Regions from separate parts of the Kitasatospora sp. NPDC059577 genome, predicted to be linked through region 1. Evidence: riboswitches for the same ligand, from Rfam matches in the RefSeq annotation. Region 1 holds a riboswitch; each other region holds the start of a gene.
The links. A riboswitch is a leader RNA that binds a small molecule or an ion and turns the genes downstream of it on or off. The one in region 1 is predicted to bind cobalamin.
Positions count from the first base shown of each region.

Region 2: linked by a shared signal. The riboswitch ahead of ACFV0O_RS01575 (prenyltransferase/squalene oxidase repeat-containing protein) and the one ahead of ACFV0O_RS16915 (cobalamin biosynthesis protein) in region 1 are both predicted to bind cobalamin.
Region 3: linked by a shared signal. The riboswitch ahead of ACFV0O_RS01545 (CoA-acylating methylmalonate-semialdehyde dehydrogenase) and the one ahead of ACFV0O_RS16915 (cobalamin biosynthesis protein) in region 1 are both predicted to bind cobalamin.
Region 4: linked by a shared signal. The riboswitch ahead of ACFV0O_RS09170 (HoxN/HupN/NixA family nickel/cobalt transporter) and the one ahead of ACFV0O_RS16915 (cobalamin biosynthesis protein) in region 1 are both predicted to bind cobalamin.

Region 1 covers NZ_JBHWBZ010000018.1:57,819-65,056, forward strand. The annotation lists gene ACFV0O_RS16905 (putative cobaltochelatase) at 1-1,856, opposite strand, end outside; gene ACFV0O_RS16910 (cobyric acid synthase) at 1,903-3,417, opposite strand; gene ACFV0O_RS16915 (cobalamin biosynthesis protein) at 3,414-4,400, opposite strand; cobalamin riboswitch at 4,613-4,747, opposite strand; gene ACFV0O_RS16920 (XRE family transcriptional regulator) at 4,943-5,626, shown strand; gene ACFV0O_RS16925 (alpha/beta hydrolase family protein) at 5,871-6,983, shown strand.
Region 2 covers NZ_JBHWBZ010000001.1:327,389-333,243, reverse strand. The annotation lists gene ACFV0O_RS01580 (flagellar hook-length control protein FliK) at 163-642, opposite strand; gene ACFV0O_RS01575 (prenyltransferase/squalene oxidase repeat-containing protein) at 672-1,763, opposite strand; cobalamin riboswitch at 1,864-2,004, opposite strand; gene ACFV0O_RS01570 (putative Ig domain-containing protein) at 2,507-4,522, shown strand; gene ACFV0O_RS01565 (enoyl-CoA hydratase) at 4,624-5,397, opposite strand; gene mmsB (3-hydroxyisobutyrate dehydrogenase) at 5,394-5,855, opposite strand, start outside.
Region 3 covers NZ_JBHWBZ010000001.1:318,041-325,278, reverse strand. The annotation lists gene ACFV0O_RS01550 (acyl-CoA dehydrogenase family protein) at 1-537, opposite strand, end outside; gene ACFV0O_RS01545 (CoA-acylating methylmalonate-semialdehyde dehydrogenase) at 534-2,033, opposite strand; cobalamin riboswitch at 2,257-2,449, opposite strand; gene ACFV0O_RS01540 (OmpL47-type beta-barrel domain-containing protein) at 2,855-5,281, shown strand; gene ACFV0O_RS01535 (hypothetical protein) at 5,430-6,299, shown strand; gene ACFV0O_RS01530 (YcnI family protein) at 6,455-7,204, shown strand.
Region 4 covers NZ_JBHWBZ010000007.1:61,344-68,581, reverse strand. The annotation lists gene ACFV0O_RS09190 (CobW family GTP-binding protein) at 1-389, opposite strand, end outside; gene rpsN (30S ribosomal protein S14) at 386-691, opposite strand; gene rpmB (50S ribosomal protein L28) at 691-927, opposite strand; gene rpmG (50S ribosomal protein L33) at 1,044-1,208, shown strand; gene ACFV0O_RS09170 (HoxN/HupN/NixA family nickel/cobalt transporter) at 1,280-2,395, opposite strand; cobalamin riboswitch at 2,427-2,641, opposite strand; gene ACFV0O_RS09165 (ArsR/SmtB family transcription factor) at 2,724-3,107, shown strand; gene ACFV0O_RS09160 (hypothetical protein) at 3,163-4,854, shown strand; gene ACFV0O_RS09155 (AAA family ATPase) at 5,001-6,992, opposite strand; gene ACFV0O_RS09150 (Fpg/Nei family DNA glycosylase) at 7,079-7,238, opposite strand, start outside.

The DNA.
Region 1 (7,238 bases):
CCGGTGGCCCGGCCGTCGGTCACCACGACCAGCAGCGGGCGGCGGTTCGGGTCGCGCAGCCGTTCGACCCGCAGTACCTCGTGGGCGCGCAGCAGCCCTTCGGCCAGCGGGGTCCGGCCGCCGGTGGGCAGGGTCTCCAGCCGGGCCGCGCCGACCTCCACGGAGGAGGTGGGGGGCAGTGCCAGCTCGGCGCCGGCGCCGCGGAAGGTGATCATGCCGATCTTGTCGCGGCGCTGGTAGGCGTCCATCAGCAGGGACAGCACGGCGCCCTTGACGGCGGTCATCCGCTGCCGGGCGGCCATCGACCCCGAGGCGTCGACCACGAACAGCACCAGGTTGGACTCCCGTCCCTGGCGGACCTGTTCGCGGAAGTCGTCCTTCTTCAGCACCAGTGCCCGGCCGCTGCGCCCGCGCGCCACCTGGTGCGGCGCGGCGGCCTGCAGAGTCGCGGTCAGGTGCAGCCGGCCGAGCGCGCCCTGCGGGCGGCGGGCCCGGACGGTGTGCCCGCCGGTGGTCTCGGCGGGGGATCGGCGGCCCTGGGCGCCGTGACCGGTGCCGCGGACGGTGAACAGCTTGGTCCGGTACGGGTCGCCGGCCGCGACGGGCGTCGACTCCCGCGCGGGGGAGGGGTGTTGGGCCGGGACGGGCTGCTGTGGCCGGTCGTCCCCGTCCGTCGAGGACGCTTCCGGCGCGTCCGACGCCTCGGGGGCGCCGCCGTCGGACGGCTCGGGAGCCCCGCCGCCGTCCGGTCCGCCGCCGTCCGGGCCGCCCTCGGGGCCCGGGCCGTCGTCCGGTCCGCCGTCCGGGCCCGGGCCGTCGTCCTCGGGCTCCGGGTCGTCCGCCTGGGAGTGTTCCTCCAGGGTCCGGTCCAGCTGTTCCTCGTCCAGTCCCGGCGCGTCGAAGGGGTTGCGACGGCGCCGGTGCGGCAGCGCGAGCCGGGCAGCCTGGCGGACGTCCTCCTCCAGCACCTCGGTGCGACCGTCCCAGGCGGCGAGCGCGACGGCCGTGCGGGCCATCACGATGTCCGCGCGCAGGCCGTCCACCTCGAACGCGGCGCACACGGCGGTGATCTGACGCAGCGCCACATCGGTCAGTGCGACCTCGGGCAGCAGTTCCCGTGCGGCGGTGATGCGTTCGGCGAGTGCCGTCTCCTCCTCGGCGAACCGCGCGGCGAACCCGGCCGGGTCCGCGTCGTAGGCGAGGCGGCGCCGGACCACGTCGGCGCGCTCGGCCGGGTCGCGGGTGGCGGCGATCTCGACGGTCAGGCCGAACCGGTCGAGCAGCTGCGGCCGCAGCTCGCCCTCCTCCGGGTTCATCGTGCCGACCAGCAGGAACCGGGCCGCGTGCCGCACCGACACGCCCTCGCGCTCGACGTACGAACGGCCCATCGCGGCGGCGTCCAGCAGCAGGTCCACCACGTGGTCCTGGAGGAGGTTCACCTCGTCGATGTAGAGCACGCCGCGGTGCGCCTTGGCGAGCAGCCCGGGCTCGTACGCCTTGACGCCCTCGGCCAGCGCGCGCTCCAGGTCGAGCGAGCCGACGATCCGGTCCTCGGCCACGCCGACCGGCAACTCGACCAGCTGGGCGAGCCGTTCGTGGCTGCCGGCGTCCGCGTGCGGCCCGTCCGGGCACTGCGGGTCGGGCGCGGACGGGTCGCAGGCGAAGCGGCAGCCGGTCACGGCGGCGATGGACGGCAGCAGGCCGGCCAGCGCGCGCACCATGGTCGACTTCGCGGTGCCCTTCTCACCACGCACCAGCACGCCGCCCACGGCGGGGGAGACCGCGTTCAGCAGCAGCCCGAGCCGCAGGTCGGCCATGCCGACGATCGCGGTGAACGGATAGCGGACGTCACTCATGCCGTACCCCACTCCTGTCGTGCCCGGTTCTGCGGTCGTACCCGGCTCATGCGTCACTCCCAGGTGCCCCGGGCGCCAGGAACGGCAGCGATCCGGCCGCCGGCACCCCGCCCTCGATCAGCTTCCACAGCGCGTCGGTGTCCGCGTGTTCCTCGATCAGGTCGCCCAGCCGGTCCAGCCGGGCCTCGCGCGCCGCGGCGAAGGAGGTGTCCGGCGCCGGGACGAACGCCCGGCCCGCCAACGCGGCGACCTCGCGCAGGAGTTCGCGGCGGAAGCCGTCGTTCTCCAGCGCGCCGTGCCAGGTCGTGCCCCAGACCGAGCCCACCCGGCAGCCGTCCAGGAAGGCGACGCCCCCCTCGACCGCGACCACGCCGTGGTGGATCTCGTAGCCTTCGACCCGGTGCCCGTACGCCTCGCCGACCGGCCGCGCCAGCACCTTCTCGACGCCGAACCGCACGTACGTCGGCAGCAGGCCGAGCCCGTCGACGGCACCCGCCTTGGACTCCACCTCGTCGACGATCCCGCGCGCCAGCATCTGGTAGCCGCCGCACACCCCGAGGACGGGCAGTCCGGCCGCCGCCCGCGCCTTCAGCGCCGGCTCCAGGCCGCGCTCGCGCAGCCAGGCGAGGTCCGCCACGGTGGCCCGGGTGCCGGGCAGCACCACCAGATCGGCGTCGGCCAGTTCCTCCGGCCTGGTCGCCCAGCGGACCAGCACGCCCGGCTCCTGCGCCAGCGCGTCCAGGTCGGTGAAGTTGGACAGCCGGGGGAAGCGCACCACGGCGACCCGCAGCACGTCCGCGCCGAGCGGGCCGCGCCCGTCCACCCGGTCCACCACCGTCGACAGGTCCAGCGAGTCCTCGGCGTCCAGCCACAGGCCGGGCAGCATCGGCAGGGTGCCCAGCACCGGACGGCCGGTCAGCTCGTGCAGCATCTCCAGCCCGGGTGCCAGCAGCCGCGCGTCGCCGCGGAACTTGTTGACGAACCAGCCGGCCACGTGCCGCTGGTCCTCCGCCGACAGCAGCGCCAGCGTCCCGTACATCGCCGCGAACACGCCGCCCCGGTCGATGTCCCCGACCACCACCACGGGCAGCCCGGCGGCCGTCGCCAGGCCCATGTTGGCGATGTCGCGGTCGCGCAGGTTGATCTCGGCAGGCGAACCGGCGCCTTCGCAGACCACCACCTCGTAGCGGCGGCGCAGATCGGCGAGGCACTCCAGGGCGCGCTCCAGCAGGACGGGCTTGCGCTCGCGGTAGTCCAGCGCGCCGACCTCGGCGACCGGCCGGCCCAGCAGCACCACCTGGCTGCGGCCGTCCGCGCCGGGCTTCAGCAGCACCGGGTTCATCGCCGCCTCCGGCTCCACCCGGGCGGCCTGCGCCTGCATCGCCTGGGCGCGGCCGATCTCGGCACCGTCGGCGGTGACGAAGGAGTTCAGCGACATGTTCTGCGCCTTGAACGGCGCGACCCGCACGCCCTGGCGGGCCAGCCAGCGGCAGATGCCGGCCGTCACCACGCTCTTGCCCGCGTCCGAGGTCGTCCCCGCGACCAGCAGCGCGTTCGTCATGCCCTTCCCCTCTTCCCCAGGAGCGCGCGCAGCAGGACGTGCCCCGCGACCGTCGTACCCAGCGCCAGCGCGCCCACCCGCCGCGAGAGCGCGCAGGCCCGCTCGATGTCGTCCACCGTCACCGGGCGCAGCTCCGCGCCCAGCACCGGCCGGTGCTCCACCCGCTCGCCGTACTGCAGTGTGCCGCCCAGCCGGACGCCCACCGCGCCGGCGAACGCCGACTCGGCCTGGCCCGCGTTCGGGCTCGGGTGCGCGGAGCCGTCGCGGCGCCAGACCTGCCAGGCCGTCCGGGGCTGCGGGGCGGCGGCCACCGTCAGCAGCGCGGTCAGCCGGGCGCCCGGCCAGCCGGCCACGTCGTCCAGCCGGGCCGAGGCCCAGCCGAACCGGGCGTGCCGCGGCGAGCGGTGGCCCACCATGGCGTCCAGGGTGTTCACCGCCCGGAAGGCCAGCAGCCCGGGCGTGCCCGCGAGGGCGCCCCAGGTCAGCGCGTTCACCACGGCGTCGGCGGTGTTCTCGGCCACCGACTCGACCACCGCGCGGGCGATCTGCTGCTCGTCGAGCGCGCTCGGGTCCCGCCCGCACAGGTGCGGCAGCCGCTCCCGTGCGGCCCGCAGGTCGCCGGCCTTCAGCGAGCGGCCGATGGCGCGGGCCTCCCGGGTCAGCGAGGTGCCGCCGAGCACCGTCCAGGTGGCGGCCGCCGCGAGGGCCGCCCGGCCCGTCGGGCGTCGGCCCACCGTACGGTCCAGGGCGAGCGTGCCCGCCGCGACCGCGCCCACGCACAGCGCCGTGTACCCGGCCCCGGCGGCCCGGTCGTCGCGCCACAGGCGCCGCTCCAGCCGGGTCGCGGCACTGCCGAACACGGCCACCGGGTGGCCCCGGCGCGGGTCGCCGTAGCGGGCGTCGGCGGCGTAGCCCGCGACGGCGCCCAGCGCGAACAGGGCGGCGCGGGCGAGCGGACGACCGGTCAGGGGGCGGCGGGTCATCGGCTGCACGTCGGAAGGCCGGGTATCGGAAGAGCGCGTGCGAGGAGGCCGGTCGCGTGAACACCCTGCGCCGGAAGGCCGGTCGCGTGAACCCCCTGCGCCGGAAGGCCGTGCCCGGGACGGCAGCTCGGAGTGCGGCGGGGCGGGGCAGCCTGCATCGCGTGCGTGTCCTCACTCAGGGTCCGCGCCCTGGATCGACGTAGCGGGGGCGAGAGTCTCCTGGCTTCCGGGTCGGACGCACCCCCGGGGCCTTCCAGCGGCTTCTGACGGCCCGCCGTGGCGATGATTCCGAGCGTGCTCCCCGGTGACAGTGGCGGGACCGCGCCGGACTCGCACCGGCTTCCTCTCCATGCCTCCGATTGGCCCCAGGATCCCATCACGCGGCCGAACCGGGAGTCAACCGAGGTCACGGAGGGGTTGGTCACACGGGACACCGGCTGACAGCCTGTGGGATCGCCCAGCGCGGCGGGCCCCCGGGACCGGTCGCTTCGTGCGTTCGGGTGCTGGGGCCTCGCCCCGGTCCGCCCCTACCGTTCGGTGGCATGCGTCGCAGAAAGCCCCCCGCCGCCCCGCCCCCGGTGCCGTTCTCGCCCTCGGCCGCCCGCGCCCACCGGGCCGGTCTCGGCCTGACCCCCGAGCAGGTCGCCGAGGGCATGGCCGCGCACGGCGTCCGGCTGCTGCCCGCCCACGTCCTCGCCTGGGAGAGCGGCGAGCTGCGTCCCGGTGAGGGCGAGTTCATCGCCCTCGCCCGCGCCCTGTGGTGCCGGGCCGCCCAGCTGATGGACGGCCGCCCGGTCCGGCTGCGGGACCACCGGCTGGCCCGCGAACTCGGCCAGGCCGCCGTCGCGGACCGCACCGGCACCACCCTCGACGCCTACCGGGAGGCCGAACTGACCGGTCACTGGGACGGCGACGAGGAGCAGACCCGGTCCCTCGCCGAGGTCCTCGGCCTGGGCCTGCCCGACCTCGTCCGGGCCACCGGCCGCGAGGAGGCCCTCGACCACCTGCTCCGCCAGTGCGTCACCGGCCGCTGGCAGCCCCACCTGCGCGCCCTCGCCCGCATCGTCCCGGCTCCCGCCGAGACCCTGGCCGACGCCGTCGAGGCCCTCCACCAGGAGCACCACGTCCCCTCCCACTGGGGCGCCGGCGCCCGCGCCGCGCCGCCCCCCGCGATCGACGCCCTCGCGTCCCGCTTCTGGCGCCTCCTCGACGCCGACGCGCTCTGACTCCCGGCCCCTCCGGAAATCCCGGCCCCTCTGGAACCCCCCCGCCCCTCTGGAATCCCCCGCCCCTCTCGAACCCCCTGACCCGCTGACTCCCCGCCCCCTGACTCCCCGACCCGCTCCGGCCCGTGCCCGAGTGACCCGGACGGCCCAGCCCGGTGGCCGGGCGGGCGGGGCCCCGGTGGACTGGTGTACGAGCACCGTCCGGCCCGAGAGCAACAGCGAGAGCAACAGAGCGGGGAACGATATGCGCTGGGGAACCGCCGCCGTCGTGGCGGCCGCCGCCGTCGGAGCCGGCGCTGCCGTGCTGGTGGTCGGCCGCCGGGCCTCCGAGCGGATGGTCCGCCCGGTGACCACCGTTCAGGAGTCCGGGCCGCTCCTCGTCCGGAGCCTCGGCGCCGGGCGGATCACCTTCACCGGCAGCCCCGAGAGCCGGCAGCCCGGCCGGTGGGCCGTGGAGTGGGGCGACGACGGGCACGCGGTGGTCGAGGAGGTCCTGCACAGCGACGGGGCGGGCGTCACCCGGCGGCTGGTCCGCGCGGACCGGGGCACCCTCGTCCCCGGCACCGAGGTCCGCTTCACGCCCCGCGTCCACCTCGGCGACCCGATGCGGGCCCTCGGCCTCGCCTACACGGAGACCACCGCGGACGGCGAGCTCGGCCCGCTCCCCGTCTGGCACCTCGACGGCAAGCGCGGCACCTGGGTGATCCTGGTGCACGGCCCGGAGGCCGACCGCCAGCAGACCCTGCCGGTGCTGCCCGTCCTGGACCGCCTCGGGCTGCCCGCCCTCGCCGTCACCTACCGCGGCGACGCCGGCGCGCCCGCCTCGCCGGACGGGTACAGCCACTTCGGCGAGACCGAGTGGCGCGACGTCGAGGCGGCGGTACGGCTGGCGCTCGACAGCGGCGCGGGCCGGGTGATCCTCTACGGCTGGTCCGTCGGCGCGACGACGGTCCTGCAGACCGCGGCCCGTTCGGCCTGGGCGCACGCCATCAGCGGCCTGATCCTCGACTCGCCGGTGCTCGACCTGTCGGCGACCGCCCGCCGGGACGCCGAGCGCCTGGGCTTCCGGGGCGCCGCCGCCGGGCTCGGGGCCCTCGCCGCCGAGGGCCGCACCGGCGTCGACCTCGCCGACTTCTCCCGCATCGCGGAGGGCGCCGACCTGCGCGTCCCCACGCTCGTCCTGCACAGCCCCGCCGACCGGGTGTCCCCGTTCCGCAGCGCCGAACGCCTCGCCGCCGCCCGCCCGGACGTGGTCGGCCTCCAGCCCTTCCCCGGCGCCGACCACGGCACCCTCTGGAACTCCGACCCCGACCGGTACACGGAACTCCTCCGCCGCTGGCTGACCCCTCTCCTCTGACGGCCGCCGCGGGCCGCGGGCCCGGGCCCGCCCCGGCCGGGAGCCGGAAGTCGGACCGGTCGACTTCCTGCTCGCCGGGATCGGCCCGGCCCGCCCGCCATCCGTCCGGATCCGGGCTGGACAGTCCCGCCGGACGCCGACGGCGCCGGTGGTGCCGTCGGCGGCGGACGTCCAGCCAGGGGCACACATTTTCCCCGACCGGTCGGTCGGTCCCTCACGTTCCGTAGTCACTCGAACGGGACCAGCGACCGGCGC
Region 2 (5,855 bases), on a different contig from region 1:
GTCAGGTCACTGGCGTCCCTTGGCGCCTGCCTCCGGACGCGCACCCGTCGACGCCGGCGCCCCCACCACCGAATCCGGGCACGCCGGTGCACCCGGCCCCCTGTCCGGACAGGGGGCCGGGGCTCCGGTGGCGCCGCCGTTGGCCGGCCGCGCCGACGGGCGTCAGGGGGCGGTGATGCCCGGCTGGGCGCCCGCGCCGAAGGACCAGCCCTCGACGTCTCCGGGCGCCGGGTTGTAGCTGCCCGCGCCGAGATTGCTGTACGACCAGGGGCCGCCGTGCTGGGCGTGCCAGTACGACCAGTAGGCGCTGCCGGTCGGGTTGGTGCAGGTGGCCGGCAGCGCGTTGATCTTGCAGACGAAGCCGGGGAACCTCGGGTGGAAGGCGTAGGAGAACCCGGCGCCGGTGAGCGCGGCGAGTCCGCTGGCCGGGTCGCCGGGGGCGCAGCCGGTTTCGATGCCGCCGCCGACGGCCGTGAAGTCGACCACGACGGTGACGCCGGTGGTCCCGTCGCAGGCGGCGGCCTGCGCCTGCGGGGCCTGCGCGGCGGAGACGCCGAGCAGGCCGGCGGTGAGGGCGGCGGCTGCGGCGATCGAGCCGAGCGTGCGGCGGGCAGGTCGGGCAGGGGTGAGGGTGTCGTTCATCGGTGAACTCCTCGCAGTGTCGGGCCAGTTCAGCGGACGGCCGGTGCCGGGCAGAGCAGCGTGGGGGCGTCGGGGCGGGCCCCGGCGGCGGAGAGGGTGGCGAGCGGGGTGCCCGCGAGACCGAGGACGGCCTGCGCGGTGGCCCGGGCGCCGGTGCCCGCGGTGAAGCCGGTGGCGTCGTAGGCGACGGCGCCGCGCACCGCCGGGTCGGCGGCGCAGCCCTGCTGGAGCTTGACCAGTCGGCTCCAGCCCTTGAGGCCGGCGCCGAAGTGCCCACCGGCCAGCAGCGCCTGGGTGGCCAGGCCGGTGGTGTTGGCGTTGGAGGCGGTTGCCCCGGCCGCCGCGAAGCCGCCGTCGGCGTTCTGGTGGGTGGTGAGCCAGGTGAGGCCGGCGTTGGCCTTGGCGGTGCGGCCGGTGGCGGCGAGGGCCTGGACGGCGAGCGCGGTGGCGTCCGCGTCGCTCGCGCAGGTGGTCTGGCCGAAGGCGACGGGGAAGCCGCCGTCGGCGCACTGGCTGTTCGCGAGGTAGTCGACGGCCGCCGCCGGGGCGTCACCGGGCGTGCGGTGCAGGGCGATCAGGGCCAGCGACTGGCCGAAGGCGTTGCTGTAGTCGCCCCACTGGGAGCGGTCGGAGAAGCGGCCCTCGGCGGTCCGGAGGGAGCGCAGCCGGGCGGGCAGGTCGACGCCGCCGAAGCTCGCCGGGTTCTCGCCGCGGACCTCGGCGGCGAGCAGCAGTTTGGCGGTGGCGCCGGCGTAGGCCTCGGTGGTGCCGTCGCCGAGGTAGCCGCTGATGATCTCGGGCTTGGCGAGCCAGGCGGTGGCCTTGGCGGCGGCCAGGTCGGAGCCGTGGGAGGCGGCGAAGGCGAGTACGGCGTCGACGGTCAGGCCCTGGTCGGGGTAGGCGGTGCCGTTGAAGACGGACTCGAAGTGGTCGCCGTCGACGAGTTGGCGGGCCAGCCAGCCGGCCGCGGCGGCGTCCGGACGGACCGTGACGGAGGCCGACGCTGCGGGGGCCGACGTCGCGGGGGTCGGCGCGGCGTGCGCGGCGGCGGCCGGGAGCACGGTGGCGAGGGCCAGGGCGGGTATCGCGAGCAGACCGAGGGTGCGGCGGAGCGCGGGCATGGGTGCCTTTCCGGGCCTGGACGCAGGGGCCCGGAGGACGTCGGCGAACGCGCCGGGGCAGCCCTCGGAGCTCCGGCCCGCAGACCACGACGGGAGGAGGGGACGACACACCTCCGCCGACGGGTACTCGGGCTCGCCGCCGACGTGGAGCCGGAGGCCTACCGTTGCGGGTCAGCGCCGGATTCGGACCGGACTTCCCCCAGCGGCGGAGTCACTACATGACGGCCCATCATGGCGAGACGGAAAAGATCCGGTCAAGGGTTCGTGCGTCACATCACGGTGCTGCCCGTGGGGTCCACCGGTCACCGGCGGGCGGGGCGGGTGCGCGTGGAGCCGTCCGCCGGGCCCGGAGGGGCGCGTGGGGCCGCCTTCGGGCCGGGAGGATCAACCCGCCTCTTCCGCTGGACAATTGATGGGCAAAGCCCGGTAAAGGCTGCGAGCGGCGCCTTGAGCCCGCCGACGACCCGTCAGTAACCTCATGGCGGTGCCGAAGCGGCCGCACTCGACCGCGAACGGTACGGAACTCCGACATGCCCACGCATGTCATGCCCACGCCACCCCGCTCACCCCGGGACGCGTGCCCCCACCTCCCGTACAGCGCGAGTTCCACGCCGGTCCGCGGCCAACCGCCGCGGGCCCGCGAGCACCTGCACGTGATCCGTCAGCACGGGCCCGAGCCCGTCCCGGCGAGCACCCCTACCGCCGGCACCGGCCGCGCCCTCACCCCCACGGAGGGTCGACTCTTGCGCTTCCACTCCCCCAGCGGTGCGCGCCCTGCCCGGGCGCGCAGACTCCTCGCCGCCCTGCCCGCCTTCGCGCTGGCCGCCACCGGTCTGCTCGCGGTCACCGCCCCCGGTGCCTCCGCCGTCCCCGGCGGGACCGCCGGCACCGGCAGCACCACCGGTGTCGCCACCAAGCGCGTCTGCGCCGCCCCGACCCACCCCGGCGAGATGGCCTGCCTCGCGCTCGCCCGCACCGACGTCGCCCAGCACCTCGCCCTGTCCCCCGACATCAACCCCTCCGGCCTGGGGCCCAGCGACCTCGCCTCCGCCTACAACCTCCCGGCCTCGGCCGGCGCCGGTGCCACCGTCGCCATCGTCGACGCCCAGGACGACCCGAACGCGGAGTCCGACCTCGCGACCTACCGCTCGCAGTACGGCCTGCCCGCGTGCACCACCGCCAACGGCTGCTTCAAGAAGGTCGACCAGCGCGGCGGCACCACCTACCCGACCGCCGACAGCGGCTGGGCCGGGGAGATCTCGCTCGACGTCGACATGGTCAGCGCCGTCTGCCCCAACTGCCACATCCTGCTGGTCGAGTCCGACGACGCCTCGATGGACAACCTGGGCGCCGCGGTCAACACCGCCGTCTCGATGGGCGCCAAGTACGTGTCCAACAGCTACGGCGGCGGCGAGGACTCCACCGACACGAGCTCCGACGCCAGCTACTTCAACCACCCCGGCGTCGCCATCACCGTCTCCTCCGGTGACTCCGGCTACGGCGTGGAGTACCCGGCCGCCTCCCAGTACGTCACCGCGGTCGGCGGCACCAGCCTCAGCCGCGCCTCCACCGCCCGCGGCTGGAGCGAGAAGGTGTGGGGCAGCACCGCGGGCGGCAACGGCGCCGGCTCCGGCTGCTCCGCCTACGACCCCAAGCCGAGCTGGCAGAAGGACACCGGCTGCGCCAAGCGCACCGTCGCCGACGTCTCCGCCGTCGCCGACCCGGCCACCGGCGTCGCGGTCTACCAGACCTACGGCGGCTCGGGCTGGAACGTCTACGGCGGCACCAGCGCCTCCTCCCCGATCATCGCCTCCGTCTACGCCCTGGCCGGCGCCCCGGCCGCCGGCACCACCCCGTCGTCCTACCCGTACGCCCACACCGGCTCGCTCTACGACGTGACCAGTGGCGCCAACGGCAGCTGCTCCCCGTCCTACCTGTGCACCGCGGCCGCCGGCTACGACGGCCCGACCGGCCTCGGCACCCCCAACGGCACCGCCGCCTTCACCAACGGCGGCACCGGCGGCGGCAACACCGTCACCGTGACCAACCCGGGCAGCCAGAGCACCGCCCAGGGCTCCGCGGTCAGCCTGCAGGTCCGCGCCACCGACTCGGCCTCCGGCCAGACCCTCACCTACGGCGCCACCGGCCTGCCCGCCGGACTGACCGTCGACACGGCCACCGGCCTGATCACCGGCACCGCGACCACCGCCGGCACCTCCACCGTGACCGTCACCGCCACCGACGGCACCGGCGCCAGCGGCTCCACCACCTTCGGCTGGACCGTCACCGGCAGCGGCGGCGGCACCTGCACCCCCGCCCAGGTGCTCGGCAACCCCGGTTTCGAGACCGGCAGCGCCGCCCCGTGGACGGCCAGCTCCGGCGTCGTCGACAACAGCTCCGGCCAGGCCGCCCACGGCGGCAGCTGGAAGGCCTGGCTCGACGGCTACGGCAGTACCCACACCGACACGCTCGCCCAGACCGTGGCGGTGCCGGCCGGCTGCAAGGCCGCCCTCAGCTTCTACCTGCACATCGACACCGCCGAGTCGGGCAGCACCGCGTACGACAAACTGACCGTCTCGGTGAACGGCACCACGCTGAAGACCTACTCCAACGTGGACGCCGCCGCCGGCTACCAGCTGCGCACCTTCGACCTGTCCGCCTACGCCGGGCAGAACGTCACCGTGAAGTTCACCGGCACCGAGGACAGCTCCCTCCAGACGAGCTTCGTCATCGACGACACCGCCCTCAACGTGTCCTGACCGTCGGGACGGTGGGGCCGCGGCAGCTCACTGCCGCGGCCCCGCCGCAGGTCCGCGTCGTTCGTCGTCCGTCAGCTCCTCGCCCCGCGACCCGTCGTCCGTCAGCGGTGGGTGAAGGACGGCGGCCGCTTCTCGGCGAAGGCCGCCATGCCCTCCTTCTGGTCCGCGGTCGCGAAGGCCGCGTGGAACAGCCGCCGTTCGAAGCGGACGCCCTCGGCGAGGGTGGTCTCGTACGAGCGGTTGACGCTCTCCTTGAGCATGATCGCCGCGGGGGTGGACATCGCGGCGACGGTCTCGGCGGTGGCCAGGGCCTCGGCGAGCAGCCGGTCGGCGGGGACGATGCGGGAGACCAGGCCGGCCCGCTCGGCCTCCTCGGCGCCCATCATCCGGCCGGTCAGGCACAGCTCCATCGCCTTCGCCTTGCCGACCGCCCGGGTGAGGCGCTGCGAGCCGCCGATGCCGGGGATGACGCCGAGCTTGATCTCCGGCTGCCCGAACTTCGCGGTGTCCGCCGCCAGCAGGACGTCGCACATCATCGCCAGCTCGCAGCCGCCACCCAGTGCATAGCCGGCGACGGCGGCGACGACGGGCTTGCGCAGGGCGGCGAAGCGGTCCCAGGCGGCGAACCAGTCGCCGAGGTAGGCGTCGACGAAGCCGAGGGACTGCATCTCCTTGATGTCGGCGCCGGCCGCGAAGGCCTTCTCCGAACCGGTGACCACCAGGCAGCCGATGTCCGGGTCCCGGTCGAACTCCGTTGCCGCGGAGACGACTTCGTTCATCAGGAGGGTGTTGAGCGCGTTCAGTGCCTTCGGGCGGTCGAGCGTGATCAGCCCGACCCGGCCCCGGCGTTCGACCAGGATCGTCTCGTACGTCATGCGGTGTCCTTCCTGAGGGTGGTGATGATGGCCGAGAAGTCCAGACCGCCGGCCCCGTCCTGGGCGAAGGCGGCGAACAACTCGGATGCCCGTCGGCCCAGCTCCGCCGGAACGGCGGAGGCGGCGGCCGCGTCGGCGGCGAGCCCGAGGTCCTTGGCCATCAGCGCGGCGGCGAACCCGGCCGCGTAGTCGCGGTTGGCCGGGCTGGTCGGGACCGGGCCGGGCACCGGGCAGTTGCCGGTCAATGCCCAGCACTGGCCGGAAGCGGTGGAGGCCACGTCGTAGAGCACCTGGTGGCTGAGACCGAGGCTCTCCCCCAGGACGAAGGCCTCGCTGACCGCGATCATGGAGACGCCGAGGATCATGTTGTTGCAGATCTTGGCGGCCTGCCCGGCTCCGGACGCTCCGCAGTGGACCACCCGGCGGCCCATGGCCGCGAGCACCGGTTCGGCCTCGGC
Region 3 (7,238 bases), on a different contig from region 1:
GCCGGGCCCCGGCCCTCCGGTACGGGCCATCACCAGGTAGACCTCGGCGGCCCCGGCCCCGGAGATGAACTGCTTGACGCCGTCCAGCACCCAGTGGTCGCCGTCGCGCACGGCCCGGGTGGTGATCGCGGCCGCGTCGGAGCCGGCACCGGGTTCGGTCAGGCAGTAGCTGGCGGGGGTCCCCATCGAGCAGAGACCCGTCAGCCACCGGCCGCGCTGGACGTCGTCGCCGTAGCGGTCGACCATCCAGGCGACCATGTTGTGGATGGACAGGTAGGCGGCGATCGACGGGCAGCCGGTCGCCAGCGCCTCGAACACGAGCACGCCGTCGGCGCGGGTGAGTCCGGAGCCGCCGGACTCCTCCCGGACGTACACGCCGGCCAGGCCCAGGTCGGCGGCCTTGCGCAGCACGTCCAGCGGGAAGTGCTTGGCCTGGTCCCACTCGACCGCGTTCGGCGCCAGGTGCTCCCGGGCGAAGGCCCGGGTGGTCTCGGCGACGGCGCGCTGGTCCTCGGTGAGGTCGTGCATCGCGCTCATCCCATCGTCGGCATCGTGAAGCTCGCGCCCTCCTTGACCCCGGAGGGCCAGCGCGAGGTGACGGTGCGGGTGCGGGTGTAGAAGCGGATCGCGTCCGGGCCGTGCTGGTTGAGGTCGCCGAAGCCGGAGCGCTTCCAGCCGCCGAAGGTGTGGTAGGCGATCGGCACCGGGATCGGCACGTTGACCCCGACCATGCCGGTGTTCACCCGGCGGGCGAAGTCCCGGGCGGTGTCGCCGTCCCGGGTGTAGATGGCCACGCCGTTGCCGAACTCGTGCTCGCTGGGCAGCCGCAGCGCCTCCTCGTAGTCCGCGGCACGCACCACGGTCAGCACCGGGCCGAAGATCTCCTCCCGGTAGATCCGCATGTCCGGCGTCACCCGGTCGAACAGCGAGGCACCGAGGAAGTAGCCGTCCTCGTGGCTCTCCAGGCGGAAGTCCCGTCCGTCCACGACGAGTTCGGCGCCCTCCTCGACCCCGAGGTCCAGGTAGCCGCGGACCCGGTCGAGCGCGTCGGCGCCGACCAGCGGGCCGAAGTCCGCCGCCGGGTCGTCCGAGCGGCCGACCCTGAGCGCGGTGATCCGCTCGACCAGCTTCGCCACCAGGGCGTCCGCGGTCTCCTCCCCCACCGGGACGGCCACCGAGATCGCCATGCAGCGCTCCCCGGCCGAGCCGTACCCGGCGCCGACCAGCGCGTCGGCGGCCTGGTCGAGGTCGGCGTCCGGCATCACGATCATGTGGTTCTTGGCGCCGCCGAAGCACTGCGCCCGTTTGCCGTGCGCGGCGGCCGTCGCGTACACGTACTGGGCGATCGGCGTGGAACCGACGAAGCCGACGGCCTGCACCCGTGGATCCTCCAGCAGGGTGTCCACGGCTTCCTTGCCACCGTTGACCACGTTGAGCACGCCCGGCGGCAGCCCGGCCTCCAGGAACAGTTCGGCGAGGCGCAGCGGCACCGACGGGTCCCGCTCGGAGGGCTTGAGGACGAAGGCGTTGCCGCAGGCCAGCGCGGGCGCCGCCTTCCACAGCGGGATCATCGCCGGGAAGTTGAACGGCGTGATGCCGGCGACCACGCCGAGCGGCTGGCGCATCGAGTACACGTCGATGCCGGTGCCGGCGTTGTCGCTGAACTCGCCCTTCAGCAGGTGCGGGATCCCGGCGGCGAACTCCACCACCTCCAGACCGCGTTGGAGGTCACCGTGGGCGTCGGCCACCGTCTTGCCGTGCTCGGCGGAGAGCAGCCGGGCCAGCTCCTCCTTCTCCCGCTCGACGAGCTGCAGGAAGCGCAGCAGCACCCGCGCCCGCCGCTGCGGGTTCCAGGCCGCCCACGCGGGCTGGGCCTGCGCGGCGTCGGCGATCACCGCCTCGACCTCGGCGCGGTCGGCCAACGGCACCCGGGCCTGCACCCGGCCGGTGTTGGGGTCGTACACGTCGCCGTACCGCCCGGACGAGCCGGGTGTGCGCTTGCCGGCGACGAAGTGCGTCAGTTCACGGACCATCGGTTCCTTCTCTCGACATGGGTGGGGAGAGGAGGAATGGAGGGGGCACCGCCGACACCGGCGACCGCGCGCACGGTTGTGCGCCGGCACGGTGTACGGCAGTTGACGGACCGTCAGAAGCGGGGCGCCCTGACGGTCGGCAGCACGGCAGCGGCACGGGAGCCTCGTCGGCACCCGTACGGATCAGCAGCCCGAGTCATGCGTGTCGTCTCCATCCTCGTGGAAAACACGAACCACCCGCGGCCGGTATCCTGACTCCCGGATCCACGCCCGCCCCCGGGCCTTCCCGGCTGGCTGCCAGTGGCCGTCTACCTGCGAGGACGAACTCCCCGGTCACAGTGGCGGGACCGTGCCGGACTCACACCGGCTTCCCTGACACCGCGGACCTGCCCTCGACCATATAGTTGGACGTCCTAGTAAGTCCAGAGCCCCGGCCGCGCGCCGCGCCCGCCCACCTGCCCGGCCGCCCGGCCGCCCGGCCGCCCGGCCGCCCGCGCCCAGCCGCGCGGGAGACGCCACCTCCGCCGTCACCCGGCCGGACCGAACCGTCTCGAAACGCCGACGGCAGTGGCTCCCCGATCGCCCGACCGCGTGAACCGATCCGGACCGAAGGCTTGTCTTCCGCCCCCGTTCGGTCCCCGTCCGGGTGCCCGGGGCCGGTGTCCGCCGGAAGGTGAGCGCGTGGGGCGGAGCGGACACGGCGACAGAAACACGGAGACATGAGACTCATGAGGTTCGATCGCGGCAGGCGCCCACGCTCCTGGCGAGCGCGAGCAGGCCGAACCCTGGCCGTCCTCGGCCTGGTACTGACAGGAACGGGCATGGGCTTCCACCCGGCGCCGGCCTCCGCCCTTGTCGCGGCGGACTTCCGCAGCACCTCGGTGGTCCTGACCAACAACAGCGACCTCCCGCTGATCCTGACCGACCACTACCTCCAGCACGGGTGCTGGGAGACCGAGCCACCGGCCCGGATCGAGCCGGGCAAGGTGGCGCTCTGGAAGTCGGTGTCCTGCGGGGCCGGAACGGGCACCGAGGGCTCGGCCTTCTACCGGATCGACAACGACAAGGGCCCCAACCTGCGCCTGCACTGGGACAACGCAGCCGTCGGCGGGCAGAGCTACGACGAGACGGTCCCGAACGGCTACGCGCTCTCCCGCGACGGCGGGGACGGCGACCACACCACCGTCAACTACGCCTTCGACTGCAACTCACGGATGTGCGACGGCATCCCCGACGACTGGAAGCTCCACGGCGTCGACATCGATCCGGGGGACGGCAGCCCGATGAAGCACATCGACCTGCCAGGCATGGGCGCCGACGTGAACCGGCCCGACATCTTCGTCCACCTCGACTGGATGGCGGACGACACTCCCGGCAACGTCCACAGCCACCAGCTGTCCGCCCAGGCGATCAAGAGGGTGGTCGACGCCTTCGCCAACGCGCCCTACCAGCGTCGAGGAGCCCCCGGACCGGGCATCAACCTGCACGTCGACGCCGGCCCGGACAGCATCCTCGACTTCTCCACCGGCCGGACCTGGGGAGCCCTGAGCCGGGCACGGCAGGTCGCCGAGGTCGACAACCTCGGCACGTTCAAAGGCGATTGCCCGAATCCGAGCAACCCGGACCCGGACAATGACGCGTGCAACTACGTGTGGGACGACTTCTACAAGATCAAGACGGCCCCCGGTGGCTTCGTCAGTGCCGGCCGTTCGCCGGTGTTCCACTACGCGCTCTCCGCTCACCTGCTCGCCCCCGGCAGCAGTTGGAACGGTTACGCTCCCCGCGGCGCCAGCGATTTCGTCCTCGCACTCGGCAACCAGCCGCACCACGTCGGCACCGAGGACGATCAAGCCGGCATCCTCATGCACGAACTCGGCCACAATCTGAGCCTGGATCACGGCGGAGGGGACGCCGTCAACTTCAAACCGCAGTACTTCAGCGTGATGAACTACTCGTACGGGTCGGGGATGACGAGCGGGCCCACCACGTACATCGACTACTCGCGGGTGGCGACCGGCCTCGACGAGAACCGGCTGGACGAGAACACCGTTCCTCCCACCGGAACCGTGCCCTACGGCATCCGTCGTTACTGCGCAGCGGTCAAGAAGTACGTCACCACCTCGACCAGCCTCAACTGGGTCGACTGGAACTGCGACGGCAACGTCGACCAGGTGCCCGTCCCCGCCGACGTCGACGGCGACGGCGCGATGACCTCGCTCGCCGGATACGACGACTGGGCGCATCTGAAGCTGACCGGCGGAGCGATCGGCCATCCCGGCATGCCGCCGCTCCCGGAGCCGGAGGCGGTCCGCGAATTCGACGACAACGTGGCCCGGCTGATGCAACCGCCGGACACCACTGCCCCGGTCACCACCGCCACCGCCGATCCGCCCCCGAACGACGCCGGGTGGAACAACACCGACGTCACCGTCACCCTCGGCGCGACCGACGACATCAGCGGCACGGCCAGGACCGAGTACGACATCGACGGGAACGGCTGGACGGGTTATGCGGGCCCGATCCTCCTCAACACCCCGGGCAGCCACGTCCTGTCGTACCGCTCCATCGACCGGGCGCAGAACATCGAGGACACCAAGACCCTTCCGGTCCGCATCGACCGGACACCACCGGTCACCACGGCCACCATCAGCCCGAACCCCAACCCGGCCGGCTGGATCAACGCGGACGGCACCGTCACCCTCACCGCCACCGACGACCTCAGCGCAGTGGCGGGCATCACCTACAGCACGACGGGCGCCCAGGCGACGCCACTCACCACCGTCCCCGGCGACACCGTCAACCTGAAGATCGACCAGGAAGGCGAAACCGTCGTCACCTTCCACGCCACCGACCACGCCGGTAACGCCGAGACGGACAAGACCCTCACCGTCAGACTCGACCGGACCCCACCCGTCTCCACGTTCACCACCGCGCCCGAGGCGATCTTCGTCGCCGTCCCCGCCGGCGGACCCCACGACGACCAGTACATCACCGGCACCGCCACCGACACCGGCTCGGGCGTCGACCACGTCGACCTCACCTTCACCTCGCAGGTCCCCGGACCGACACTGGTCCAGCGGGCGGACCTCACCTGCACCGACACCGCGCACCACGACTGCACCTGGCGAGTGCGGCCGCCCTCCGGCCTCGGCATCTACCGCGCGACCTCCACCGCCACCGACACCGCGGGGAACACCGAAACCCCGGGACCCGGCATCCACGTCATCGTCGTCCGCACGAAGCCGTGAACCAGGACGGCTGCACCGCCTCGCGGGCCCATCGGTGCGAACTGAACGGATGACCTCGCCGCGGCGGTGGCCGGAAGCGGTGGGTCGGCCGGGAATCACGGGGGAACGCGTCACGGCGGGAACGGACCGGTGTCATGATGTCCCGGCCATGTCTGCCCCGAGAACCGACACCACGTCCGCGCCCGTGCCCGTGCGGGCCGCCGCGCTCGACCTTCGCGTCGTGCGGGCCCTGCCCTTCGCGACGGTCTGCGTCGTGCTGGCCGCCGCCGGGCACGGGGTCGCGTCGGGTGGTGCGGTGCCGGCGGGGGCCTTGCTGCTCGGTTGGGCGCTCGTCGGTGCCGTGGCCGTGTTCGCGGCGCGGCGGGAGCGCTCGCTGCGGGCGATCGTCGGCGGGCTGGTCGCGGGCCAGGGCGGTCTGCACCTGCTCTTCCACGCCGCGCGGTGCGGGCGGCGGACGCCGACGGCTGCCGGGCCGGTCGGCCCGTCGCCGGTCTCGTCGATGGCGGGGATGCACGGCATGCCGAACATGGCGGGCATGCCGAAGGGCATGGCGGGCATGGCGGGCACGCCCAGGGCGCTGGTGGCGGCCGGTGGGCGGCCCGGTCTGCCGGCCGCGCACGTCGCGGCGGGAGGCGGCACCGCTCCGCACGCCGTCGTCGCTGCCGCGCACGTCTCCTTCTGGAGCCACTCCGCGATCCTCGGGCTGAGTCCCGCGATGCTCCTGGCGCACCTGGCGGCGACCGTCGCCGCGGGGTGGTGGCTGTGGCGGGGCGAGGTGGCCGTCTGGCGGCTGGTCCGGCTGACCGCCCGGACCGTCTCGGCGACGGTCCACGCCCGTTCGGCGTCGCTGCGCGGGGCGCTGGCCCTGTTCGCGGTGCTGCGCGCAGGGGCGGGCGGCGGATCGCGGGCCGCCGCGACGCGTTTCGTGCCCGCCGACGGCCGGTGGTGGCTGCCGCGGTGGACGCCGCTGCGGCACGTGGTGATCAGGCGCGGTCCGCCGTCGGTGCCGGCCGTCTGACCGGTGCGGGAACGCCGCCCGGTCGCGGCCGTCCGCCGTCCTGATCGCCTCCGCGTGTTCCGCCTCCACGGGCAGCGGCGCCGGGTCCGCCCGCGTGCCCCGCCGCCCGTGTGCACGGCGTGCGCGCACCCCGGAACCGGAGAAAACCCACAGTCATGAGCCTGTCCCCGAAGAAGCGTCTCGCCGCCGCCTGCGCCCTGGGCGCCGCGGTCGTACTCGGCGCGGCCGCGCCGGCGTCCGCGCACGTCATCGTGCAGCCGTCCAGTGTGCCGAAGGACGCGACCGACCAGACCTTCGCGTTCCGCGTGCCGAACGAGGACGACAAGAACAGCACGGTGAAGGTCGAGATCGACTTCCCGACCGACCACCCGATCCCGTCCGTCAAGGTCGCGCCGCTGCCGGGCTGGACCGACGCGATCCAGACCACGAAGTTGGCCACCCCGATCCACACCGACGACGGCGACATCACCGACGCCGTCTCGCAGGTCGTGTGGACCGGCGGCCAGATCACCCCCGGCCACTTCCAGGACTTCACCGTCGACCTCGGCGCGCTGCCCGACGGCACGGACAAGGTCGTGTTCAAGGCCCTGCAGACCTACGGCGACGGCACGGTGGCGCGCTGGATCGAGGAGCCGCAGGCCGGTCAGCCCGAACCGAAGAACCCGGCGCCGGTGCTCAAGCTGACCGCGCCCGCGGGCAGCTCCGATGCCGGTGCCCCGGCTCCGGCGGGCACCAAGGACACCGCGAACACCACGAGCACCACGAGCACCGCGAAGGCGGACGGCAGCGACTCCACCGCCCGGGCGCTCGGCATCGCGGGCATCGTGGTCGGCGTCGTCGGCGCGGCGGTGGGCGCCGTGCTCGGCCGCCGTGGCCGTGGCACCGGTACGGGCGCCTCGGCGTAGCAGGTCCGGGGGGGGGGGGGGGGGGCCCCCCCCC
Region 4 (7,238 bases), on a different contig from region 1:
TCCGCGAGGCGCCGCCCGCCGGATTCTCCGCCGGCGATCACCTCGACGGCCGGGTGCGGGTCGCTGCCGCCCCACAGTTCGACGACGGCGAGCCCGTGGCGGCCTTCGTCGGCGATCCCCAGCAGCCGGGGCAGCAGGTCCTCGCGCAGGGCGCAGCACGGGCAGTCGTTCGTCAACGGCACGTCGTCCGCGTCGAACACCCCCCGGGCGTCGCGCAGTTCCCGGTGGACGAGGCCGAGCGAGGCGTCCCGCAGGTCGTGCCGCAGCACCACCGCCTCCACCGCGTCCGCGGTCAGCTCGTCGACGGCCGCGCGTCGTTCCTCGGCGTGCAGCCCGGCGACGACGACCACGGGCAGCTTGATCCGCTCCGGGGCGTCCACCGGGCTCACCGGCTCGCCTTCCGGACGCCCGGCAGGTGGCCGGCGTGGGCGTGCGCGCGCAGGTTGACCCGGGAGAGGCCGAAGGCGCGCAGGTAGCCGCGGGGGCGGCCGTCCACGGCGTCGCGGTTGCGGACCCGGGTCGGGCCGGCGTCGCGCGGCCGGCGGGCGAGTTCGGCCCGCGCGGCGGCGCGCTCGGCCGGGTCGGCGCCGGGGTGGGCGATGATCCGCTTGAGCTCGGCCCGGCGTTCGGCGTACCGGTCGACGACGGCGCGCCGCTGCTCGTTCTTGGCGATCTTGCTCTGCTCGGCCATCAGACCCTCTCCCCCCGGGCCCGGATCCGGGCGACGGCGGCTTCGATGCCGATCGTGTCGACGGTGCGGATGCCCTTGGCGCTCAGCGTGAGCCGCACGTACCGGCCCTCACCGGGCAGCCAGTAGCGCTTGCGCTGGACGTTGGGGTCGAAGCGGCGGCGGGTGCGGCGGTGCGAGTGCGAGATCGCGTTGCCGAAGCCGGGCCGGCGGCCGGTGAGCCGGCAGTGGGCGGACATGGGTGCTCCCTGGCGTCCGGGAATGATCGGGACGGCGCAAACGCTACACCAGATGAAAATGACTTCCATTTCGGTGTACGGTCTCGACCGAACACCCCGGACCCAGGAGGACACCCGTGGCCCGCAGCGAACTGCGCCCCGTCATCAAGCTCCGCTCCACCGCCGGCACCGGCTTCACGTACGTGACCCGCAAGAACCGCCGCAACGATCCGGACCGGATGGTCCTGCGCAAGTACGACCCGGTCGCGGGCCGGTACGTCGACTTCCGCGAGGAGCGCTGACCCCGCACGCACGAACGGCGCCTCCCCGAGTGGGGAGGCGCCGTTCGGCACCGCGCGGTGGGCCCCTGGGCTCACTGCTCCTGCGGCGTCCAGCGCTTCTCGACCTTGGCGAGCTTCCAGTACCCGATCGCCACCGCCCAGACCACCACGAACAGCCCCGCGATCGCGTAGCCGACGTTGTCCAGCGAGATCTCCGCGATCCAGCCGCTCACCGGGTCGGTCAGGTCGAACTTCTCGTGCAGCACGCCGACCAGCTCGATGGTGCCGATGATGAAGGCCACCGCGATCGACAGCCCCGTGATGGTCAGGTTGTAGTACACCTTCCGCACCGGGTTGGAGAAGGCCCACTGGTACGCGAAGTTCATGAACGTCCCGTCCAGGGTGTCGAACAGGCTCATCCCGGCCGCGAACAGCAGCGGCAGGCAGACGATCGCGTACCAGGGCAGCCCGGCGGCCGCGCCCGAACCCGCCATCACCATCAGGGTGACCTCGGTGGCGGTGTCGAAGCCCAGGCCCAGCACCATGCCGACCGGGAACATCTGCCCGGGGCGGGTGATCGAACGGGTCGCCCGGTTCAGCACCCGGGCCATGAAGCCGCGGGAGTCGAGGTGCGCCTCCAGCTCCGCCTCGTCGTACTGCCCGGCCCGCATCGCGCGGAACACCTTGACGATGCCGAGCAGCGCCGCCAGGTTGAGCGCGCCGATCAGGTAGAGGAACACCCCGGAGGTGGTCGTCCCGACCACGCCGAGCCACTTGTGGGTGGTCGACTCGTCGTCCATCAGCGTGTTCGCCAGCTGGGCGCCGCCCGCCACCAGGGCGGCCATGATGACCACCATCGAGGAGTGCCCCAGCGCGAACCAGAATCCCACCGAGACCGGCCGCTTGCCGTCCGCCATCAGCTTGCGGGTGGTGTTGTCGATCACCGCGATGTGGTCGGCGTCGAACGCGTGCCGCATCCCGAGGGTGTACGCGGTGATGCCCAGGCCCACCCCGAAGACCTGGGTGCCGACCGCGTACCGCTCGGGCGCCACCAGGAACACGAGCGTCCCGAAGGCCACCACGTGCATGGCCAGGATCACCCCCATCAACCCGGCCGTACGGACGGTGTCCTCGCGTTTCCACCGGAAGGCGGGCAACACGGACGGCGCCGCTTTCGCGTCCGCCGCGGCGGTTTCGGGCAGGGTCATCTCAGGATCACGCTCCAACACCTCGTGGAATCACTTCGTGAAGTGCCGTGGCCGGTCTCCTGGCTTACGGGACATCCGGGTCCGCCTTCCCGAGTGCGCGAGGCACCCAGTGGCTTCGTGGACACGGACCGAATTCCGTCGAGGACGAAGGAACTCACCCGATCACAGTGGCGAGGGCCGCTCCGGACTGGGACCCCTGAGGGTCCGTCACCGGTCTTCCCGAGCACCACGGCGGGCTACACCGTAGGGGTCGCGCCCCGACCCATGCAAGGCTGCGCACCTGCGCAGGTGTCCAGGATCACAGGCCCCCGCCTGCAAGAATGTCCGCATGCATCTCGTACCGGCCGACCGCGCGGGCCACCGCACCATCGACGGGCACCGGGTCTGCGAGGCCATCGCCGCGATCGGCGACACCGCGCACGTCCGGTCCTGGGCCGAGCGCTTCTCCCTGCTCGCCGACCCCGGACGGCTCGCCCTGCTGCTCGCCCTGCACCGGGCCGGCCCGCTCGCCGTCACCGACCTCGCGGTCGCCACCGGCATGCGCGACCCCGCCGTCTCCCAGGCCCTGCGGCTGCTCCGCACGGCCGGCGTCGTCACCGGCGACAAGGACGGCCGCGTGGTGCGCTACCGGCTCGTGGACGAGGACATGCGCCCCCTCCTCGACGAATGCGCCGCCGGCGAGCACCACGAGCCCACCGCCGCCGCGGGCTGACCGACACTCGGGGAACAGCCGTCGGGCCGGGCCACCGGATGAGTACGATCATGGTGTGCCGTCCCACCCCCACGCCTGGCCCGCCGACCGCTGGAACACCCGACCGGTCAGGGCACGCGTGCTGGCGGTCGCCCGCACCCTCACCTCCGCCACCCGCGTCCTCGACGTCCTCACCCTCCTCAACCCGGACGGCATCGCCCGGTACTTCACCGTCAACCCCGGCTCCGCCTTCGCCGACCGCGCCCTGGACGACTACCTGCACGGCCTGCCCGGCTTCACCGTGCTCGACTGGCAGGACGCCCTCCGGCACCACTTCGACCTCGCCGTCGCCTGCGCCGTCCACTCCTCCATGCACCACCTGGACGCCCGGCTCGTCGTCCTCCCGCACGGCGCCGGCTACAACCGCCTGGTGACCGAGTCCACCGGCGACACGACCAGCTCCGCAGGCCTCTCGCGCAACGAACTCACCCACGGCGGAGAGGTGTTCGTGGACGTCCTCGGCCTCTCCCACCCCGAACAGCTGGACCGCCTGCGGACCTCCTGCCCCGAAGCGCTGGACGTCGCCCGGGTCGTCGGCGACCCGTGCCTCGACCGGATGCTGCGCAGCCTGCGCTCCCGGGACGCCTACCGGGCCGCGCTCGGCGCCGTCGACGGCCGACGGCTCGTCGTCGTCAACTCCACCTGGAGCGAGCACTCGTTATTCGGCCGCCGCCCCGACCTGCCCCAGCGGCTGGTCCGCCGGCTGCCCGCCGACGAGTACACGGTCGCCGTCGTCCTGCACCCCAACATCTGGAGCCGGCACGACCCCGAGGCGCTGCTCGACACCGCCCGCCGGATGGGCCTGCGGCTGATCCCGCCGCACCAGGGCTGGCAGGCCGCGCTGGTCGCCGCCGACTGCCTGATCGGCGACCACGGCTCGGTATCCGTCTACGGCGCCGCGCTGGAACGACCCACCGTGCTCGTCGCCACCGGCGCCGCCGAACTCGACCCGCGCTCCCCCGGCTACGCCTTCGGCCAGACCGCCCCCGTGCTCGACCCCGACGGCGACCTCGCCGCCCAACTCGCCCGGGCCCTGCGGGAGCAAGACCCGGACACCCTGCGCCCGCTCACCGACCGCTCGCTGAGCCGGCGCGGCCGGTCCGCCGCGCTGCTGCGCCCCCTGCTCTACTCCTTCCTGGAGCACCTGGACGAACCCGGGGACGAACCGCTCCTGCCGCCCTACCCCAAGCCCGTCCCGCACCCCGGCACCACCGACGGACCCACCGCGTACGACGTCGAGGGCGGGAGCGAGGGCACCGAGGTCAGTCTGCGGCGCTACCCCGTCGACCCGGCCGACCACACCCCGCGCGGCTTCCACGCGCTCACCGACGAACACCCGGGCGACGCCCTGCGCTACACCGCGGAGGTGCTGGCCCGCACCGAGGTCCACGCCGAACTCCCCGCTCCCCGCTGGCTCGCCGACTCGGCCGCGGAACTCCCCGGCCTCGCCGTCGCGGTGGCCGCGCTCGGCCCGGCCCGGCACCTGCTCCGGCTGCGCAGCGGTCTGCTGCTGGAGGCCCGCGCCGAACCGGACTGGGGCGGCCCCGACCCGGGCATCGACCCGCTGCTGCTCGGCTCCGCCGTGGCCTGCTGGCTCGCCGACGGCGGCGACCCGGCCGAACTCCCCCGACAGGGACTCACCGTCCGCACCGGCGAGCACCGCACCCGGCTCTCGTTCAGCACCGCGCCCCAGGGCCCGCCTCCCTAGGGTCCGTCCGCACGCTCCCGTCCGCTCACTCCCGTCGTCACGCTCCCGTCGTCCGCCCGGAGGGCGGCCGGGCGGCGTTGGGGTGCGTGCGTCGCAAGCCGAAGGCCGGGGAGCGTCGCCCCGCAGTCGCGGTGTGAGGACGGACCCTAGAGCTGACCCGCCAGTTCCCGCAGCCGGGCCCGGCTGCGCCCGGCCAACTCGGCATCGCCCAGCTCCTCCGCCAGGGCCACCAACAGGGTGTGCGCCTGCGCCTCCTTCACGTACTGGCTCCGCTCCCCGGCCCGCCGGGCGCAGTCACCGGCGTGCACGACGGCGAGGTCCGGTCGCCCCAGCGCGCGGTGGGCCCGGGCGCGGACCAGCGGCAGTTTCATCAGCATGTCGTGGTCGTCGGTGTCCGCGGCCCGCGCGCCGGCGCGGTCCAGGACGTCCAGCGCCTCCGGGGCGCGGCCGTCGGCGATCAGCGCCTGTGCCAGGTTGTAGCTCTGGACGATCTCACCGTGGTCGTCGCCCCGGTTCTCCGCCAGGGCCAGCGTGAACCGCTCCACCGCGTCGCCGGGGCGGCCGTCGGCCAGGCACAGCAGGCCGTCCGTCTCGTGCAGTACGCCCACCACGCGGCGGTCCGCCACCAGCGGCAGCTGCTCCGCGGCCAGCGCCAACTGCTCGGCGGCGAGCCGGTACTCCTTGCGCTCGAAGTGGGCGCGGGCGAGCTGGTTGCGCATCCGGACCACGGCGGCCGGCTGGTTGTCCCACTGGGCCGACTCGACGCCGAGCCGGTGGGTGGCGATCCAGTCCTCGTAGAGCTTGCGGCCGTGGTACAGCGGCCAGAGCGACTCACAGAGCCGCCACACCTCGCCGTGCCACCGCTGCCGGGCGGCCTCCTCCACCACGGCGCGCAGGTTGGCCCGTTCGGCGTGCAGCCACTCCAGGGCGGCCGCGCCGGAGGCGAACCCGGGCAGCTCCTCGCCGCTCTCCTCCTGCAGTCGCAGCCTGGCCCCCATCGCCCGGTCGGCCAGTGCGGCCCGGCCCCGGTAGTAGGCCACCACCCGGGCGAGGAGTTCCGTCCGGCCGGGCAGCTCCCGGGTACGGCCGTAGGCGTGCAGCCGCACCACGTCGTGGGCGCGGAAGCGCGTTTCGACGTCGTCGTCCATCACCTCGTCGAGCAGGTGGACGGCGCGCAGTTCCTGCAGCGCCGCCCCGGCCCGCTCGACACCCGCCGCACCCGCCGACTCGGCCGACACGAAGGGGCCGGGGTGCACGCCGATCAGCCGGTAGAGCGCCCGGCCGTGCGGCGACAACCGCTCGTGGACCAGGTCGTAGGTCGGGCCGAGGTCGTTCTCCTCGTCGTCCAGCATGGCCAACCTGCCCTCCCGGTCGTGCAGTTCGGCCACCACCCGGCCGACCGGCAGGTGGTCGCGGTCCAGCAGCTGGCTGCCGACGGCGTTCAGCGCCAGCGGCAGCCCGCCGCACAGCTCGACCAGCGCCGCCAACTCCCCGTCGGTGCCCCGCCCGGAACCCAGCCAGGCCCGGACCAGATCGGCACCGGCCGTCGCGCTCAGCGGACCGAGCTGTCGCACCTCGGCGCCGTCGGTGCGCAGCGCGGGCAGCCGCCGCCGGCTCGCGACCACCACCAGTCCGGTCGACGGGAGCAGGGCGCGCACCTCGGCGGCGTGCTCGACGTTGTCCAGGAAGAACAGGCACCGGCGCTCGGCGGTGACCGTGCGGAACATCGTGAATCGCTCCGCCTCCACCGCCGGGGGCTCCGTCCCGAGGGCGCGCAGGAAGCCGGCCAGCAGCGAGGGGAGGTCCACCCCGCCCTGGTGCCGGTAGGCCAGGAGGTCCGCGTAGAGGTCCCCGCCCGGGAAGCGCGCCCGGTGCTCCTCGGCGAACTTGGCGATCAGTTCGGTCTTCCCGACCCCGCCGAGCCCGGTGAACACCACGATCCCCAGCCCGCCGGCCTCGACCCGGCCCGACGCCGCGGTCAGCGCGGCGAGTTCCGGCTCCCGGTTGACGAAGGGCCCGTGCGGGGGCCGGACCTGACGAGGCCTCGGCGGCGGTTCGGCCTGGTGGAGGTGCACCGAGCCGATGGTGTCGGCCTGCACCACGTGGCCACCCACCGTTCCTGACACGGTGTTGGTCACCCGCCGATGCTCCATCTGCCCGCTCCCTCCGGCCGGTCGGCCCCAGCCTACGGGCTGGGCTCCGGCCCGGAGGGCGGATCGGGGTCTCAGGCTGCCTGGCAGGTCGGGCACCAGAAGAGGTTGCGCGCGGCGTGCTCCTCGGTCCGCACGTCCGTGCCGCAGACGTGGCAGGGCATCGCCGCCCGCCGGTAGACGTACACCTCGCCACCGTGGTCGTCCACGCGGGGCGGGCGCCCCATCGCCTCC